4 regions of the Trichocoleus sp. DQ-U1 genome follow, and region 2 is predicted to be linked to each of the others. Evidence: predicted binding sites of a transcription regulator. Region 2 holds the regulator's gene; each other region holds the start of a gene.

Region 1 (4,198 bases), on a different contig from region 2:
CTGAGATTGATGAAGAAATTCGGTTTGAATCCAGCGATCGAGGTTAATTGTCTCTAGTCCTTCATTTCCGGGAACTAGACGCAGTTGGGCAATGTGTTGAGTAATCCAGTCGGGACGAATCATCATCTCGCAGAAAAAGCGCCCAGGTTGATTCTGGTGATAGACATTGCTGAGAATTTGGGAGACGATTTCGGCATCCAGGTTTGTCCACTGGCTGATCAGAGAAAGCGCTGAGGGCGTAATGGTATACCAATATTGGGCAGCGCTTAGGGCTTTTAGGTAAGCGATTACAACTTCCGGATACTGTTCCGCTAACTCTGCACTCACCACTACACCATGAAAAGCCGGTAACATATTCAAATTGTCACCTGGCAAATAACGAAACTTGCCTTGACGATAGGCAATATCGTGAAAGGGAGCAAAGTGGGCATACCCATCTGCCTGAATGGAATAACCAAAGGGCTGAGTAATGTTGGAGTTCTCTAGGGAAGCAAGCTTAACCTCGTTAAGTAAGTTCGCAGAATTGAGCGATCGCATCACCATCCCATGTGCAGAAGAACTGAAAGGAACCGCAATCACACCTCCTCGCAAGTCTTCAATACTTTGCAGTTTGGACTTATTGGGAACAATTACGGCATTACAGGAACCATCGGGATTCGTCGAAACAAAGCTCACTAGTCGCGTCTGTCGAGTTTCACTACTGGAATTATTTTGCTGGATAGCACTCAGTAACAAGGGATAATCCCCTAAAACGCCAATATCTAGTTGTCCGGAGTGTAACCCCTGAATGATGGGTGCTCCTGTAGAAAAATCGCACCAGTGAATGCGGTATTGGGTAGAACTGTAGCGTCCTTCTCTGGGTAAGAAGTGTTCCAGTAAGCCTAAGCGCTGAATTACTAAGCCAGCGGTCACCGTTGGAATCGTGCTGTTTTGAATACCGATCGCTAAATCAATTGTCTCAGGATGTTGCAGAGAGTTGGAACGAATGATCAGGTTAGGCGATCGCAAACGCACTGGGGTTACATGAGGGAAAGAGGCTGGTTGTTGCTCTTGACAATTCTCAACCAGAGCCATGAATTTTTGCATCGGGTTTGAGTTGCGCGATCGCCGATTTTGCGAGGATGAGTCTGCGATCGCAGATTGGCTTAATCGTTTGGGTAACACTAGGAAAACATTACCGGATAAGGCAAATTCTTGCAGGGGAATTGCAACGAGCATTCCCGATTGACATTCAGACTTAAATTCAAAGTTAGAAGCAAATCCTAAATAATCACCCTGCATCATATAGGTTCGCATCAAACTGAGAGTATCAACAGTTTCAACTTGAGCGAAATCCGAAAAATTTATCCCTAATTCAGTTAGCCGAGATTCAAACACTAAACGGCTAGGGGAGCCAGTATTTAGCATGACCCATCGCTCTTTTTGCAGTTCTTTTAAGCTCAACCAGCTTTGATTCGCTAAAGGATGGTTCGCCGCAACCACTAAAGAATAGTGAATGGGAGCAATTGGGGTTGCTGATATTTCCGAGAACTCTGCAAAACTAATATCTGAAATTCCTATATCAATCTGACTGCTGGTAATGGAGCGATAGAGAAATTCAGCCGAGTCAAATACGACACACTGAGTCTGAATCCCAGGATACTGCTGACGGTACTGGAAGAGAATTTCAGGTAGCCATCCATTAGCGATCGCGGCTGTGCAGCCGATTTTGAGATTGCCAAATTTGCCTTTTTTGATTTCTTCGACTTTGGCAAACAATTGATTTTCAACATCAATCAGTCTTGGCCCTTCCTCCAATAAAAACTGTCCCACCTCGGTTAGCTGAATCTTACGACCAAGACGATAAAAAAGGTCAGTTCCTAGTTCAGTTTCCAGGGATTTTATTTTGGCGCTGACCGCAGGCTGAGTCAGATTTAGAGCATCAGCGGCTTCGGTAAAACTGAGGTGCCTAGCTACCTCCAGAAATACTTTAACTTGATAAACCTCCACGTTCTCTAACCCCCCGGATTGAAATTTTTATTTTACAGCTTAATGAATGAATAAAGCTAATTTATAAAATCATAAAAAACGCGAATGAATAGATGGTATTTTCGGTTACAAAAAAGCTTGTAAGTTTTAATTCTCTTCTTTAATATAAAAAAAGGTGGAAAAGCAGACTTAGTGAATTTATTCGTACAAAGTTATAAAAGTTTTTGCTAACTGAAGAGGAGTAAAGAGTGGATACTCAATGGATGAAGACCGATGTTCTTGTCATCGGCGGTGGTACTGCGGGAACGATGGCAGCCATCAAAGCAAAACAGGCAAATCCTGACGCAGAAGTGCTGATTTTAGAAAAAGCGAATATCCGTCGCAGTGGAGCGATCGCAATGGGTATGGATGGGGTCAATACAGCCGTCATTCCTGGTAATTCTACCCCAGAGCAATATGTTCGCGAAATTACGATTTCCAACGATGGCATCCTCAATCAAAAAGCCGTCTACCAAACCGGAAAACTAGGCTTTGAAGTCATTCAAGAACTACAAAGCTGGGGCGTGAAGTTCCAAAAAGATACTCAAGGGAATTATGACTTAAAGCAAGTGCATCGCGTGGGTAAATACGTGCTACCGATGCCTGAAGGAAAAGACCTCAAACAGATTTTGACCCGACAAGTTAAGCGCCACAAAGCTAAAGTCACAAATCGGGTGATGGCGACTCGCGTTCTAGTTAAAGACGGACGTGCCATTGGAGCGGTAGGGTTTGACGTGCGAAACGGCGATTTTGTCGTGATTCAGGCAAAAGCAGTCGTTCTGTGTACAGGAGCCTGCGGACGCTTAGGTCTACCCGCCTCCGGCTATCTCTACGGCACCTATGAAAACCCCACAAATGCTGGTGACGGCTATTCAATGGCGTATCACGCAGGCGCAGAACTCACCAATATTGAGTGTTTTCAAATTAACCCCTTGATGAAGGACTATAACGGTCCTGCCTGCGCCTATGTCGCTAGTCCGTTTGGCGCTTACACTGCTAATGCAGAAGGGCACCGCTTTATTAGTTGCGACTACTGGAGCGGTCAGATGATGCTGGAAATCTGGAAGGAGTTGAACTCTGGGAAAGGCCCGGTTCAACTGAAAATGACCCACTTAGATGAAGACACCATTTCAGAAATTGAGTCGATTCTGTGGTCGAATGAACGACCCAGTCGAGGGCGGTTCCATGAAGGGAGAGGCGAAAATTACCGCACGAATGGCGTAGAGATGAATATCTCAGAAATCGGTTTGTGTAGCGGTCACAGTGCTTCTGGAGTCTGGGTCAATGAGAAAGCGGAAACGACTGTCCCAGGGTTATATGCAGCCGGAGATATGGCAAGTGTCCCCCACAACTACATGATTGGGGCATTTGTATTTGGTCGGTTGGCGGGTACAAATGCGGTGGACTATATCGAAGGGCTAGAGCATGTTGAACCCGATGCTGATGTTTTAGAGGCGGAAAAACAACGGATTTATGCACCGTTGAACAACCCGAATGGCGTGCCGCATACGCAGGTGGAGTACAAATTACGGCGGCTCGTCAATGACTATCTCCAGCCTCCTAAAGTAGACCACAAGATGGAAATTGGCTTAAAAAGCTTTGTGCGCTACCACGAAAGCCTAGAGATGATGGGCGCACGCGATCCGCATGAACTAATGCGCTGCATGGAGGTTCACTTTATTCGCGATTGTGCAGAGATGGCAGCCCGCGCCTCGCTATATCGTCGGGAAAGCCGTTGGGGACTCTACCATTACCGTGTGGATTATCCCGACAAGAACAATGAAGAATGGTTCTGCCACGTCAATCTCAAGAAAGACGAATCAGGCGAAATGGCTTTGTTCAAGCGTCCGGTTGAGCCTTATGTGGTGGACGTTGATATTGAACGAGAAGTTTATGACGTGGCGGTGCGCTAAGTCGGTCAATTTGTAGCAAACAGAGGAAGAGTTATGGCTTTAGCTATGCAACGGGTGGATGTACCCGTAATCGTGGATGAATCGAAATGCCTAGAAAAGTGTACGGCTTGCATTGAAGTTTGTCCGCTGGATGTATTGGCGAAGAACCCTGAAACGGGCAAAGCGTATATGAAGTACGACGAGTGCTGGTTTTGCTTGCCTTGCGAGAAGGAGTGTCCCACCAACGCGATTACGGTTCAAATTCCCTTTTTGTTGCGATAGAGGAGTGATGATGTCTG
Region 2 (4,198 bases):
TCCAAATTTAATTTCATGGGTCCGGCAATATAGGCGTCCTCAGCCACGACCGCTTTCAGAGAAATCGGCTTATTGTGCTTTTTCAACTGCTCGATAAACCGAATCAAGCTAACAATTCGATTATCGCCAACCTGAACTGTATCGCCCAAAATCCCCGCGCGAGTAGCTCGGAACTGGGATGCTCCAAGCAGCAGGTCAATCCGCTGCCGAATTTGTTGGTCGGTCATGTTTGAAGGATCGGCAGATGTCGTTGCTACGACTTCACCAGTGCGGAATACAACTTGATTGGGTGCGGCGTCTGCAAAGACTTGTACCTGCTTTTCTCCCTGGACATAGTTACCAGCCGAAAAAACTCGGACTACATAGTTTCGACCATCCTGAATCTGGTTGATCAGTTGCTCTACCTGTGCCTCTGTAATTTGCACGACCCGTTCGTTCGCCACCTTGTTGAGACCGGGTTGGGTCGCTTTAATCGCTGTCCGATTCGCTTCCCGTAACAGCTGCTCAATGACCTGTCGGGCTGCGGCTGGCTCGACAATACGAAAAACGCCAGCCGCCAGAACCTGACCGCGCAGCAGTGCCAGACTACCCTGACGCAAAGTTTGATAAGACTGGTAATACTGTTCTAAGGTTGCCACTTCCTGCTCTAGGGAAGCTTGTTGTTTTTCGAGTTCTTTAAGGCGATTTTCTCGCTGGGCAATCACCTCATCTCGTTGAGAAATTTTGTTATCAAGTAGAGATAAGGCTTTGTCTCGCTGGGCAATTTGCTCATCGCGATCGCTCAGGCTCTTCCGAAAGGTAGCAAGTTTCTCATCAAGTTCCACAAGGGCTTGATCCCGCTTGAGAATTTGCTCATCGCGTTGGCTAATTGCTCGGTCTTGCTGGGCAATTTTTTGGTCGCGCTGAGTCACTTTCGCTTTGAATTCAGTAATTTCAGCTCTGACTTGATTTCGCTGCTGGAGCAATTCTTGGCGTTCTGCTTGAAGTTGTTGGATTTCGGAACGTAGCGTCTTGGCTTGCCCTGAGACAGATGTAAGCTGTTTTTGGGTTTGCTGAAAGCTGCTGGCAACCCGGGTCAGTTCGCTTTGAGTCTGATTTAGTTGCGCCTCCGTCTGGCCTTGTTTAGCCAGCGCGGCTGCCAAAGATCGATTAATCGCATCTAAGCGCTGCTGGGCGACAGATTGCTGGGTGCGAGCCTGAGCGAGTTCCTTCTCTACTTGCTCTTTTTGGGCGGCGGTTTTAGCAAGTTCGCTTTCGGTCTTCCGTTTCTGCTCGTTTGCTTTGGCAATATCCTTACTTGCTGTTTTGAGTTTTTTCTGGACTTCTTGAAGTCTAAAAACTCCAATCCGCAATTGTTCGCTGGTCGCGAAGATGATTGTTAGTGTTGAGGCAGAAATCGTTAGTCCCGTTAGAATCGTTACTAAAACAGCTGTTTTGCGGGGACGCAGATTGAACAACGACAGGCGTGCTTTTCCCACGCGCGTGCCAATGCGATCGCCCACCGTTGCGATGACGCTTCCCAACACTAAAATAGACAAAATCAGGAAGAGCGCACTGTCGGTCATTGTCTGCTACAGTCATTCCAGTTACAGCCTATCGCATCGCAGGCTAGAGAAAGGGTTAACAGGAATTAAAGATCGAAGGTGAAATCGGAAAGGTTAAAGGTTGGAAGGTTGAAAACTATCCGCTTAAAACCTGACACCTTTTAACTCAACTCCCGACTAAATGTTAAAACTGGATAACCTGCTCGCGCTACCATGCCGTTTTAACCAACAACCTAACCTACAACCTGACGAGAGCCTCTAGCTGTTTTCAAGTAAACTGCTGACTCAGTGTAACTGGGTTGTGTACCGTAATTTTTTTCTTGTGGATAGAAATCATTTTTTCCTCCCGCAAATCTCCCAGTAAGCGGGTGACAGTTACCCTGGTGGAGCCGATTGCTTCTGCGATCGCTTGATGAGAAAGCTTCAGATCGATCGTAATTCCATTGGCGGTAGGAACGCCAAAATCACGGCACAGAATCAATAGAAAACTCACCAAGCGGGATCCCATATCTCGGTGAGCTAATGTCTCAATCATCATTTCTGTTTGCAAAATGCGCGAAGAAAGCCCTCGCAGCATCAACATCGATAGCTCCGGATTATCCTTGAGCGATTGCTCTACCTGATCGATCGGTGCCGAAAGCAGCTCCACTGGCGTAAATGCTACAGCGTGATAAAACCGATCCGAACGATGCCCTGTAATTAAGGACAGTACTCCAAAAACGCTGTTTTCTCGCAGCAGCGCCACGGTAATTTCTTCCCCAGCTTCATACACGCGAGACAGCTTTACTGCACCTTTGAGCAAAAAGTATACCCGTTCAGCCGGGTCTCCTGGGAAAAAGATCGTCTTGCCCCGCTCAAAAGTTTCCACCACGGGTGGAAACGCCCCACCTCCCAGTTGACGGAACACAGCTGCTAGCGGTCTATCTTGCGTCACTGCCACTTCCTTTTTCCTAAATGCTGCCCTACAGACTTCTGCAACTTTCTGTCGGAGGAACTTTAACCATAGCAAAACAACTATGAGAGTTTTCTGACATTAGACACAGATAAACTGACTTCCAAGCGGTTTTTGTGCTATTTGATACAAAATTTTAAAGTAGTTTCCCCGGCTACCTTCTTTAGTTCTCTCCCTGCTCAAGGCAAGTAAGATTATGACGGAAAATGTTGATATCTTGACAGTATCTGCGCTATCGGGTGGGATGCATGGTGAGTAAGGAGGCACGCTCCTTACCCGTACTAGACAGCCTCGCTCCGGGCGATCGCGATCTTGAATACTCCCCTAAATCGGATATCCTCTAATATTGCCTTCAAAATCGACATTTATGCTAGATTTAACCGGAAAAAACGCCCTTGTCACCGGCATTGCCAACAATCGATCGATCGCCTGGGGGATTGCTCAGCAACTGCACCAAGCGGGTGCGAATCTAGGAGTGACTTACCTGCCAGACGACCGAGGCCGCTTTGAAAAAAAAGTGGCAGAGTTGGTAGAACCCCTCAACCCCAGCTTATTTTTACCCTGCGATGTCCAGAATGAGACCCAAATTCAGTCTACATTTGACGCCATCCGCGATAAGTGGGGCAAGCTAGACATCCTGATCCATTGTCTTGCTTTTGCGAACAAGGAAGATTTATCAGGTGATTTTAGTACCACTACCCGTGCTGGCTTCACCCAAGCTCTAGAAATTAGTACCTATTCGCTGGTACAACTTGCTGGGTCAGCAAAACCACTGATGACAGAAGGTGGCAGCATTGTCACGCTGACTTATCTAGGCGGCGTTAAGGTGATCCCCAACTACAACGTAATGGGAATTGCCAAGTCTGGATTGGAAATGAGTGTCCGTTACCTGGCATCTGAATTAGGTCCACAGAATATTCGCGTGAATGCAATTTCGGCAGGTCCTATCCGCACTTTGGCATCGTCGGCGGTAGGTGGCATTCTGGATATGATCCATCACGTTGAGGAAGTAGCACCGCTGCGACGCACTGTAACTCAGAAAGAAGTGGGAAATGCGGCTGCTTTCTTGTGTAGCGATTTGGCAAGTGGCATTACAGGTCAGGTGCTATATGTCGATGCGGGATACGAGATTATGGGGATGTAAAAAGAATCAAACATTAAAAATTAAAAATTAAAAAGCAAAGATTCTGCTAATTTTTAATTTTTAATTTTGCATTTTTAAGGCTTTCGCGTCTCCCAAATGCTCAGTAACGTAGGATAATAAACTTAACTTTATTTTCTTGAGTGAGCATCTGCGATGCAGGCACGCGATCGCCAATTTCCACCTTCTCCAAGCATTGAACAGCTTTTGTCTCCTCGCATGGCAAGGGTTCCCCGCAAGACGGGCGAAACGGATGTTATCGTCACCGTCAAATTAGACGGGAATGGCACTTGCAATGCCAAAACCGGCATTCCGTTTTTAGACCATATGCTGCATCAAATCGCCTCTCACAGCCTGATTGATTTGGATGTAGCCGCGACGGGAGACTTGGAAATTGATGACCACCATACCAATGAAGATGTGGGAATTACCCTAGGAATGGCGTTGCATCAAGCACTGGGCGATCGCAAAGGAATTGTCCGATTTGGGAATTTCCTCGCCCCTCTCGATGAAGCGTTGGTTCAGGTAGCGTTAGATTTTTCCGGACGCCCCCACCTCAGC
Region 3 (4,198 bases), on a different contig from region 2:
CGGCGCGATCGCACTCCCTAATACATATCCCCCAGCCCGTTTATTTGGTACGAAGGGGATATCGTTGCCAATGTGCCACAACACGGAGTTAATCGCAGATTTGCGGGAAGAACCCGTTCCGACGACATCCCCTACATACGCCACGGGATGCCCTTTTTTCTTCAACTCGACAATCGTTTCCAAACTTCCCGGTTGCCGAGATTCCAGCATTGCCAAGGCGTGCAAGGGAATATCCGGGCGGGTTGTGGCATGGGTTGCGGGAGATAAATCGTCGGTGTTCGTCTCTCCCGGCACCTTAAACACGGTGACGGTAATCGCTTCTGGCAAGGTGGGGCGACTGGTAAACCACTCCGCCGCCGCCCAAGCGTCAATGACTTGCTTGGCATAGGAATTCGTCTCGGACAATTCCAAGACATCGTGGAAGGCATCATACACCAGCATGATTTTGCTTAAAGCTGTTGCGGCGGCTGATGCCAATTCATCGTCAGATTTGAGTAAATCTATCAACGATTGCACGTTGTAGCCGCCTACCATTGTTCCCAGCAGTTCTACTGCATAGATAGGGGTAACTAGAGGGCTAATGGTTTCACCTTTGGCGACAGCGGTGAGAAAGCCAGCTTTCACGTAAGCAGCCGGATCGACGCCTGGAGGAATGCGATCGCGCAGCAATTCCAACAACGTCTCTTCTTCACCCGCTGGAGGATTTTTCAACAAGTCGCACAATTGAGAAGTCTGCTGGGCATCCAACGGCAGTGGTGGAATTCCGAGTGCCGACCTCTCAGCGACGTGTTGACGATAAGATTCAAGCATTTTCAAGTCTCCTAATCTCAGCAAAATTTGGGGGCGGTAGCGCTTTTATCGCATCGCTTTTGTGTTCTCAATCGTGAGGATGCGATTCACACGCTTTTTGCCCTCGATCGTTAGAAGTCAACACAAGGCAGAGCGCTACTGCTTAAGTCGCAGATTACCTTTATTAATTATTGTGAAAAAATGGAATAAAATTTGTAGGATTCGCTGCAACGACCCTTACCAGTAACGGTTTATTTGCCAGAATCCATTCCCATAAAAAAAAGGGCGATCGCTCTCTATCGCCCACGTAGCTTTATAAACCAGGAATCCGTCGTCTTCAGCTTTGAAGATTTCGTGCTTAGATAAAATTTTACACCTAAAGGGGGAGGAGTGCGCTCCTTCACTCTTTACGGTTGAGTCAGCAGTAATTGCTGACTCAACCGCAAGCACAGCCAGATATTCTGGAAACTCCTAGAGGCACAATGTCAGTTGCTTCGACTCTGCTTCTAGAAGGCGAATTAGATTTTCGTCACCTTTGGCTTTAGCGACTTGTATCCGATGTTCCAAGCTGCGGTGGATATTCGCTAAGTGACTTTTAGCCGCGTTATCCAACACTTTTCGCCGACTTGTATCGGTTGGCAATTTCCGATCGCCTAGAGGTGCCATCCCTTCACATGAGATTTGCCTCTCTAGAGCATCCCTAGTCGTGCCGGTTTTGCCGATGAAGTAGGGGACTCCCCGATAGTTCAAGTTAACAATCGCATCGGGAACTGCAATATGTCTGGGATATGCAACGTTGTAAGTCTGTCCCCGATACTTCCCCACAATCTCGCTTTCGGTTACTTCCAGCGTGGGTGAAGTTTTTTCGTAGCTGACGCCGCGATAAGAGAGTTTCATAAGTTTCGCCTCCGATTGAGTTTCCTGAGTATTTGTTACTAAGCAAGGCACGCTGCTTCGCGATCGCGCTCTACTTTTATTCCCCAGAGCCACTGACGGCTATGAATACTCAGTCAGTGGTGAACTAGCTAATTTATTTCTGTATCTATTTTTACATTTTTCCCTTTAAAGTGTCAATTTTTAAGAGATTTTAAGAAAATCTTTTCAGCGATCGCCAGGAAGTCGTCCAACTTACTTTGCCAGCGGCTGAGGTTAACTGCTTTACCTGATTCAGTGGCTAGGAGAAGCGATAAGCCGCTGTACAAATCGGGAAACAATCAATGGTTAATCAACGACACTAAAAATATTCGATAATCTTCTATCGGAAGTATTAAACCTCATCTACCTCCTAGGAAGGATAAAGAAGTCTGTTTTAGTAGTGCCAAGAAAAATTATGAAACTCAAAAGCTTTTCCGCGTTACAGATTGTAATCAAAAGAACTGCCTTTCTAATCATTGCGGCTTTCGTGCTGGTTGTGGTTTTTGTGAATCGGGCGAATGCAAACGGGGCGGAGTTCCTGGTCAGTAACGGCAATAATTTCGATGTCAATGAAATTCAATTTAAGCGAGTTGAATATGTCGGGCAATGTCCGGGAACTGTAATGAATCCAGGCACAAGAAAAGCTCAGTTTGTTTCCAAGTCAACTCCACCCGCACCGAAGAGGAAAGTGACAATCCGGAACGTGACTCAGGGTATGAAGAGTAATCCTTATCCCTACACGAGCAGAGGTTACAGTGAAGGGGAATATTCTCAAGGTGTTGATTTGAGTTTGGGAAATAGCCATCAAACTCGTACTTTTGCAGTTCTGCAAGGCGAAAATAAGTTTGAGTATGAAATTAAAGAAGGAGAAAGAATAATTGAACAAGGTACTTTTACAGCGGAAGTTTCTGTAAAAGATGTTGGAGTTTTTCCCCGCGATACCATTTGTGAGGAAAAATTAGAATGTCGAGACGATGGAGACTGTTACGACAGAAACGGAAAGAAGAGAGGAAGTCGTCAAAGATGCTATACAACTAATACCTGCAATTGTCCTAGCTGATAAGACTTATGCGGCTGGCAAGTCACGGAGGAAATAGAAGCGATCGCTCCCATCACTCCCTTTTTTCCGCCCCAAGTATCCCGTTAAAGGTGAGGAAAGCTCAATCAGAATATCGTGCATTTCCTCAGTTTTTAATAGCTGAGGAGGATGGGAGCCAAAATATGCGCCATGTAAAGCTTCAACACCAGCATTATCTAAACCTGTGTTTTGCAGGTAATTTTTTACAAGCTGGACTAGATGCGATCGCAGACGAATACTACTTTCAACTTTTTGAATATATTCATCGATCCTATAGTCAATTTGTCCAGGCACTAAATACGGTTTTAGCTCAATTGGGTTGACTGAACCAGGAAATTTAGCTTGTAATTGAACTAGCTTTTGTAAAGTCATAGGATTAATGATGCTGATTCCAAAAGCAAACTTTTCGGCTGATTTTTGAAGATTAGGTGTCGGTTGACCAGGACCAATAATTAACTTAACAGCTACTTGAAAACCATCTGCACCCAGATGTCTTGTCCCAATTCTGATTAATTCTTCAACTGTACCATCAGGGATACTCTTACCTGCTTTGCATTCTCCTACTAACGGATAAGGCTTTATACAGTACAAGTCCATACCACCTGCACCGCCTTTAGCATTGGGGTCAACACCAAAGCCTAAAAAGGCTAGGCTTTTATGGACGATTTGTTCAAAAGCTGTGCCTTTTTCGTAATTACCGCCAGTCGTAGCAGTGCCCAAATCATTGATTGTACTAATCCAAGAAAGGTCTGGATCAAGCTGTTGGATAGGTTGTTCGTTTGCCCAACCTAAAAATGTTTTGATATAGTGATTTAATTTCTCAGATGCTGGATCAGTGATAGACATCTGAGCGATCGCATTCTGCAACTCTTCCAATTCTGGATGCGATGGCGGTAGTCGATTTTCTAGCTGGTATTGGCGTTGGGAGAAGAGGCGATCGCTCACTACAGGCGAAGATTCAGTAACAGTCAGAAGATGCGGTAAAGAAACAAAATTACCCTTAGTATTTACCGGAACTTCTAGCGGATGAGGTAGCGGATAAACTCGCAAATAAGCCAGAAAAATATAAGGACGTTGAGACAGAATCTGCTGCAATGCTTCTTCTGTCCAAATTGTCAACTGCGACAAAGCTTCTAACGCTTCTGAATTATCTATAATTTGGCACAATTCGCACCTAGCCCAACCTTTAATTGTGACTGTTTCAGAATTTAACTGGGAAAATACAGTTTGAGCGATAGACAAAAAATTCGGGCGATATTGTTGCTCTGTTGGCAGCAAGTTAATCGAAGTATCAGCAGGATAAAGAGCAAATTTTCGCCCCGGATCAATGAATGTCCGAGGCATGGCTGCGATCGCTCTCCCTTCACTTAAAGCTTTAACGTCTGGCGCTGGTAGTTTTAAAGCAGTATCAATATT
Region 4 (4,198 bases), on a different contig from region 2:
CGCTTAACCGTCTTTTCACCCACTCCAGAGGCTTCAGCAATGTCCAAATACGTCCAAAGCTTGCCCTCATAATTGCGTTTAGCAGCCTTACCTTCTATGAGTTTCTGCTTTCCAGCCTCGTTTACCTGAACGGTGTTGCGATTGCGGATTTCAGCCATAGTCAACGGAAAAGAGCAGTTGCGGATATTAATAGCTTAAGCGGCGTCACGGTTTGATGAGGGTCAGAAAGGGTCACTTAATCTCTGTCCCTAAGAGTTCTGCGGTTTCCCCAGTCAATTCGCTTTCGTGGAATTGTACGGTTCAGCAATTCCACAAATGACTACTAACCTGTTCAAATATTTACTTATAGTTGAAAACCCAGAACTTCAAGCTTTACTCTTAGTTGTTCTTATCCTGTCCTCAGACTCAGTTAATCTTAAGAAAGCCAGCGCTGTATCATTTCTTATCCAAGCAGGATTGATTGATATCGGGGGCATTATTTCAGTTATGTCGGGAACATCCTTGCCATTAGTCATCCTTATGATGTTGGCGCAAGGCGTTTATTTGATTATCGATGCTTACCGCGCCGAAAAAAGTGGTCAGTAGACGAAGCGCGGGGTGAAGCATTCGCATTAATAATTTCGGTTAAGTGGCATAGGCGATCGCGCTTTCTTCTTTGCCCCTACCGCTAACCATCTGCAATATCGTTGAGTTGAATTGGAAAACTGTATGAAAAAACGCCGATGGGTGTGGTTCTTTAGTTTGCTGTTTACTTCCCTGCTTGTCGTCACCAGTTGCGGCAACAATTTCGATGATGTCAAAAACCTCAAAGCCGGTGCTGGTAAGCAAGTTATCGTTTTAGGCGATAGCATCGCTTCTGGATATGGTGTGGACAAGACAGAAGCTTTTCCCAGCGTGTTGAGTCGTCAACTCGGTTTGCCAATACTGAATCGCGGTGTTAGCGGCGATACAACCGCAATGGGGTTAAGTCGCTTACAAAAAGATGCGATCGCGGCAGAACCTTGGCTAGTAATTGTTGAATTAGGCGGAAACGATTTTCTGCGAAAAATTCCCAAAACTGAGACAGAACAGAACTTGCGACAAATTGTCACTTCGATTCAACAACAAAAAGCAATTGTTGTGCTGCTAGGAATAAATCTCGGCTACATAGAAGATGAATATGACGAACTTTATAAGCGTGTTGCTAAAGATACACAGGCTTATTTAATTCCACAGGTTTTAACCGGAATTGTAGATGATCCGAAAAATCGGCAAGAAGATATCATTCATCCAAACGCAGCCGGACACCAGGTTTTAGCCACCCGCGTTGCTAAAAATTTACAGCCCTTGTTAGCCCAGGCTACTTGGCCTCCAGCTTTGTTGCAATATCGACGGAGTGCTAATCAAACATAGGAGCGATTTGCTCTCAAACTGTTAAATATTTCCACTAAATCAATTTTTGTCAAGCCCCTTGGGTTGTAAAAGAATAAAATAGACATTAGCCTCTAGAGCTGACTTTCGCTGTTACGAATAAGAGGTAAAGATTTCGTAACAAGTCCTACAGAATTGGATCGTAGAAAGTCTGTATCCAATAAGAGTTTGCCCTTGTCTATTTCACTAGAGATTCTTTTATGACCTCCTCGATCCGCTTCCTCATGTGCGCTCCCGACCATTACGACGTGGATTATGTGATTAATCCCTGGATGGAGGGCAATATTCACAAATCCTCGCGCGATCGCGCCGTAGAGCAATGGCAAAAGCTTCACTACGTCCTCAAAGACCACGCCATTGTCGATTTGGTTGCACCCCAACGCGGTGTGCCTGATATGGTGTTTACAGCCAATGCTGGGCTGGTGCTGGGAGATACCGTCGTCCTGAGCCGCTTCTTCCACAAAGAGCGGCAGGGTGAGGAGCCTTATTTCAAGCAATGGTTTGAGGAAAAAGGCTATAAGGTGCATGAACTGCCCAAGGACTTGCCGTTTGAAGGCGCTGGTGATGCGCTGCTGGATCGAGAGGGGCGCTGGTTGTGGGCGGGATACGGCTTCCGCTCAGAACTCGATTCTCACCCGTTGTTGGCAAAGTGGCTCGACATCGAAGTGCTATCGCTGCGACTGATGGATGAGCGGTTCTATCATCTGGATACCTGCTTCTGTCCCTTGAGTGGCGGCTATTTGCTCTACTATCCCCCCGCATTTGATTCTTACACCAACCGCTTGATTGAAATGCGAGTTGCGCCGGAGAAGCGGATTGCCATTGAGGAAGCGGATGCGGTGAACTTCGCCTGCAACGCGGTGAATATTGACCACGTTGTAGTGATGAATAAGGCGAGTGAGGCACTCAAAAAACGCCTTGCCGATGTTGGATTCCAAGTCATCGAAACGCCGCTGACAGAATTTTTGAAAGCCGGTGGCGCTGCCAAGTGCCTGACGCTGCGGGTGACGGAACCCGTCCGAGAAGAAGTCCATGCCAATGTCTCGGTGGAAAGCCGCACGATTCGTCTAGAAGGGCATTTGCTGGACTCCGGCTTAATCAACCGTGCTTTAGATTTAGTCGTAGAAAATGGGGGCAGCTTCCAGGTTCTCAACTTCAGCCTGGGAGAGCAACGGCAAAGTACCTCCTCTGCGGAGGTGAAAGTGTCGGCTCCTTCCCACGATGTGATGGAAGCGATATTGTCGCAGCTCATCGATTTAGGTGCAGTGAATTTGCCCCAAGATGAGCGTGATGCCAAGCTGGAAGATGTCATCCAAGCTGGGGTAGCGCCAGATGATTTCTATGTGTCCACCATTTATCCCACAGAAGTCAGAATCAATGGGGAGTGGGTGCGGGTGCAAGATCAGCGCATGGATGGCGCGATCGCCATTACCCAGACTCCCAACGGACGGGTAGCACGGTGTAAACTGCTGCGGGATTTAGAACTTGGCGAACAGGTAGTCGTTGATGTCGTCGGTATCCGCACAGTGCGGAAGACGGAATCCCGCGAACAGCGCAACACCCAAGAGTTCAGCTTTATGTCTGCCGGGGTTTCCAGCGAACGCCGAGTGGAATTGGTGGTCGAACAAGTTGCCTGGGAACTTCGCAAAATTCGCGATGCTGGCGGTAAAGTTGTGGTAACAGCAGGGCCAGTAGTGATTCATACGGGCGGTGCCGAACACCTGACGCATCTGATTCGGCAAGGTTATGTGCAAGCGTTGCTGGGAGGAAATGCGATCGCTGTCCACGACATCGAGCAGTCTATGTTGGGAACCTCTCTGGGTGTGGATATGAAACGCGGCGTCGCCGTTCGGGGTGGACACCGCCATCATCTGAAAGTAATTAACACAATTCGCCGTTATGGCAGTATTGCCAAAGCTGTTGAGAACGGTGCGATCAACAGCGGTGTCATGTACGAGTGCGTCCGCAATGGCGTTCCCTTCTGCCTTGCCGGTTCCATCCGCGATGATGGCCCCCTGCCAGATACTCAGATGGACTTAATTAAAGCTCAGGAAGAGTATTCCCAACTGCTGCAAGGTGCAGACATGATTTTGATGCTCTCTTCGATGCTGCACTCAATTGGGGTGGGAAATATGACCCCAGCCGGGGTGAAGATGGTCTGCGTAGATATTAACCCAGCCGTTGTCACCAAATTGAGCGATCGCGGTTCTGTCGAATCCGTCGGCGTCGTCACCGATGTCGGGTTATTCCTCAGTCTGTTAGTGCAACAGCTGGATAAGTTAACCAGTCCTTATCACATTGCTCAATCAGCTTAATTATTGTGTAAACACGATAGGGTGGGCAGTGCCCGCCCTATTTTTTTTTCCAATAGTGGCTCTGAAAGCGTGAAAACAGACAGCATTTTCTATCAACTATTCCAAGCTTTTCCCAGCATCTTCTTTGAATTGATTGGTCAACCTGCTTCAACGGGTAACACCTATCAATTCACTTCAGTTGAAGTTAAACAAACTGCTTTTCGTATCGATGGTTTATTTCTACCCTCTGACGATTCTGCCGACCAACCCATTTATTTTGTAGAAGTACAATTTCAAGGCGATCCAAGGTTCTATCAGCGCTTTTTTGGCGAAATATTTTTATACCTCTCTCAATATGAGCGACCGAATGATTGGCGCGGAGCAGTAATCTTTAAAAACAGAAGCCTAGATCCTGGCGTACAAGCGCAGTATCGAGAATTACTGACCAGTCCGCGAGTTAGGCGGATATATTTGGATGAATTAGGAGAAGCGGC

The links. The regulator NtcA, encoded in region 2, controls nitrogen genes in cyanobacteria. The targets are predictions, from matches to a motif close to TTTGTANNNNNNNNTACAAA.
Region 1: the regulator NtcA is predicted to act here: its motif matches at 2,082-2,101, upstream of NDI34_RS09575 (fumarate reductase/succinate dehydrogenase flavoprotein subunit).
Region 3: the regulator NtcA is predicted to act here: its motif matches at 1,825-1,844, upstream of NDI34_RS02145 (DUF4278 domain-containing protein).
Region 4: the regulator NtcA is predicted to act here: its motif matches at 1,525-1,544, upstream of NDI34_RS23180 (TIGR00300 family protein).

Annotation. Positions count from the first base shown of each region.
Region 1 is NZ_JAMPKB010000017.1:36,851-41,048, forward strand. Features, by position in the region: gene NDI34_RS09570 (LysR substrate-binding domain-containing protein) at 1-1,989, opposite strand, end outside; gene NDI34_RS09575 (fumarate reductase/succinate dehydrogenase flavoprotein subunit) at 2,232-3,920, shown strand; gene NDI34_RS09580 (ferredoxin family protein) at 3,954-4,181, shown strand; gene NDI34_RS09585 (HEAT repeat domain-containing protein) at 4,192-4,198, shown strand, end outside.
Region 2 is NZ_JAMPKB010000019.1:30,569-34,766, reverse strand. Features, by position in the region: gene NDI34_RS10455 (DUF3084 domain-containing protein) at 1-1,565, opposite strand, end outside; gene ntcA (global nitrogen regulator NtcA) at 1,813-2,484, opposite strand; gene fabI (enoyl-ACP reductase FabI) at 2,864-3,640, shown strand; gene hisB (imidazoleglycerol-phosphate dehydratase HisB) at 3,794-4,198, shown strand, end outside.
Region 3 is NZ_JAMPKB010000003.1:87,386-91,583, forward strand. Features, by position in the region: gene acnB (bifunctional aconitate hydratase 2/2-methylisocitrate dehydratase) at 1-810, opposite strand, end outside; gene NDI34_RS02145 (DUF4278 domain-containing protein) at 1,261-1,686, opposite strand; gene NDI34_RS02150 (hypothetical protein) at 2,120-2,764, shown strand; gene NDI34_RS02155 (DUF1802 family protein) at 2,771-4,198, opposite strand, start outside.
Region 4 is NZ_JAMPKB010000079.1:11,324-15,521, forward strand. Features, by position in the region: gene NDI34_RS23165 (NACHT domain-containing protein) at 1-158, opposite strand, end outside; gene NDI34_RS23170 (hypothetical protein) at 316-585, shown strand; gene NDI34_RS23175 (GDSL-type esterase/lipase family protein) at 709-1,392, shown strand; gene NDI34_RS23180 (TIGR00300 family protein) at 1,611-3,725, shown strand; gene NDI34_RS23185 (Rpn family recombination-promoting nuclease/putative transposase) at 3,795-4,198, shown strand, end outside.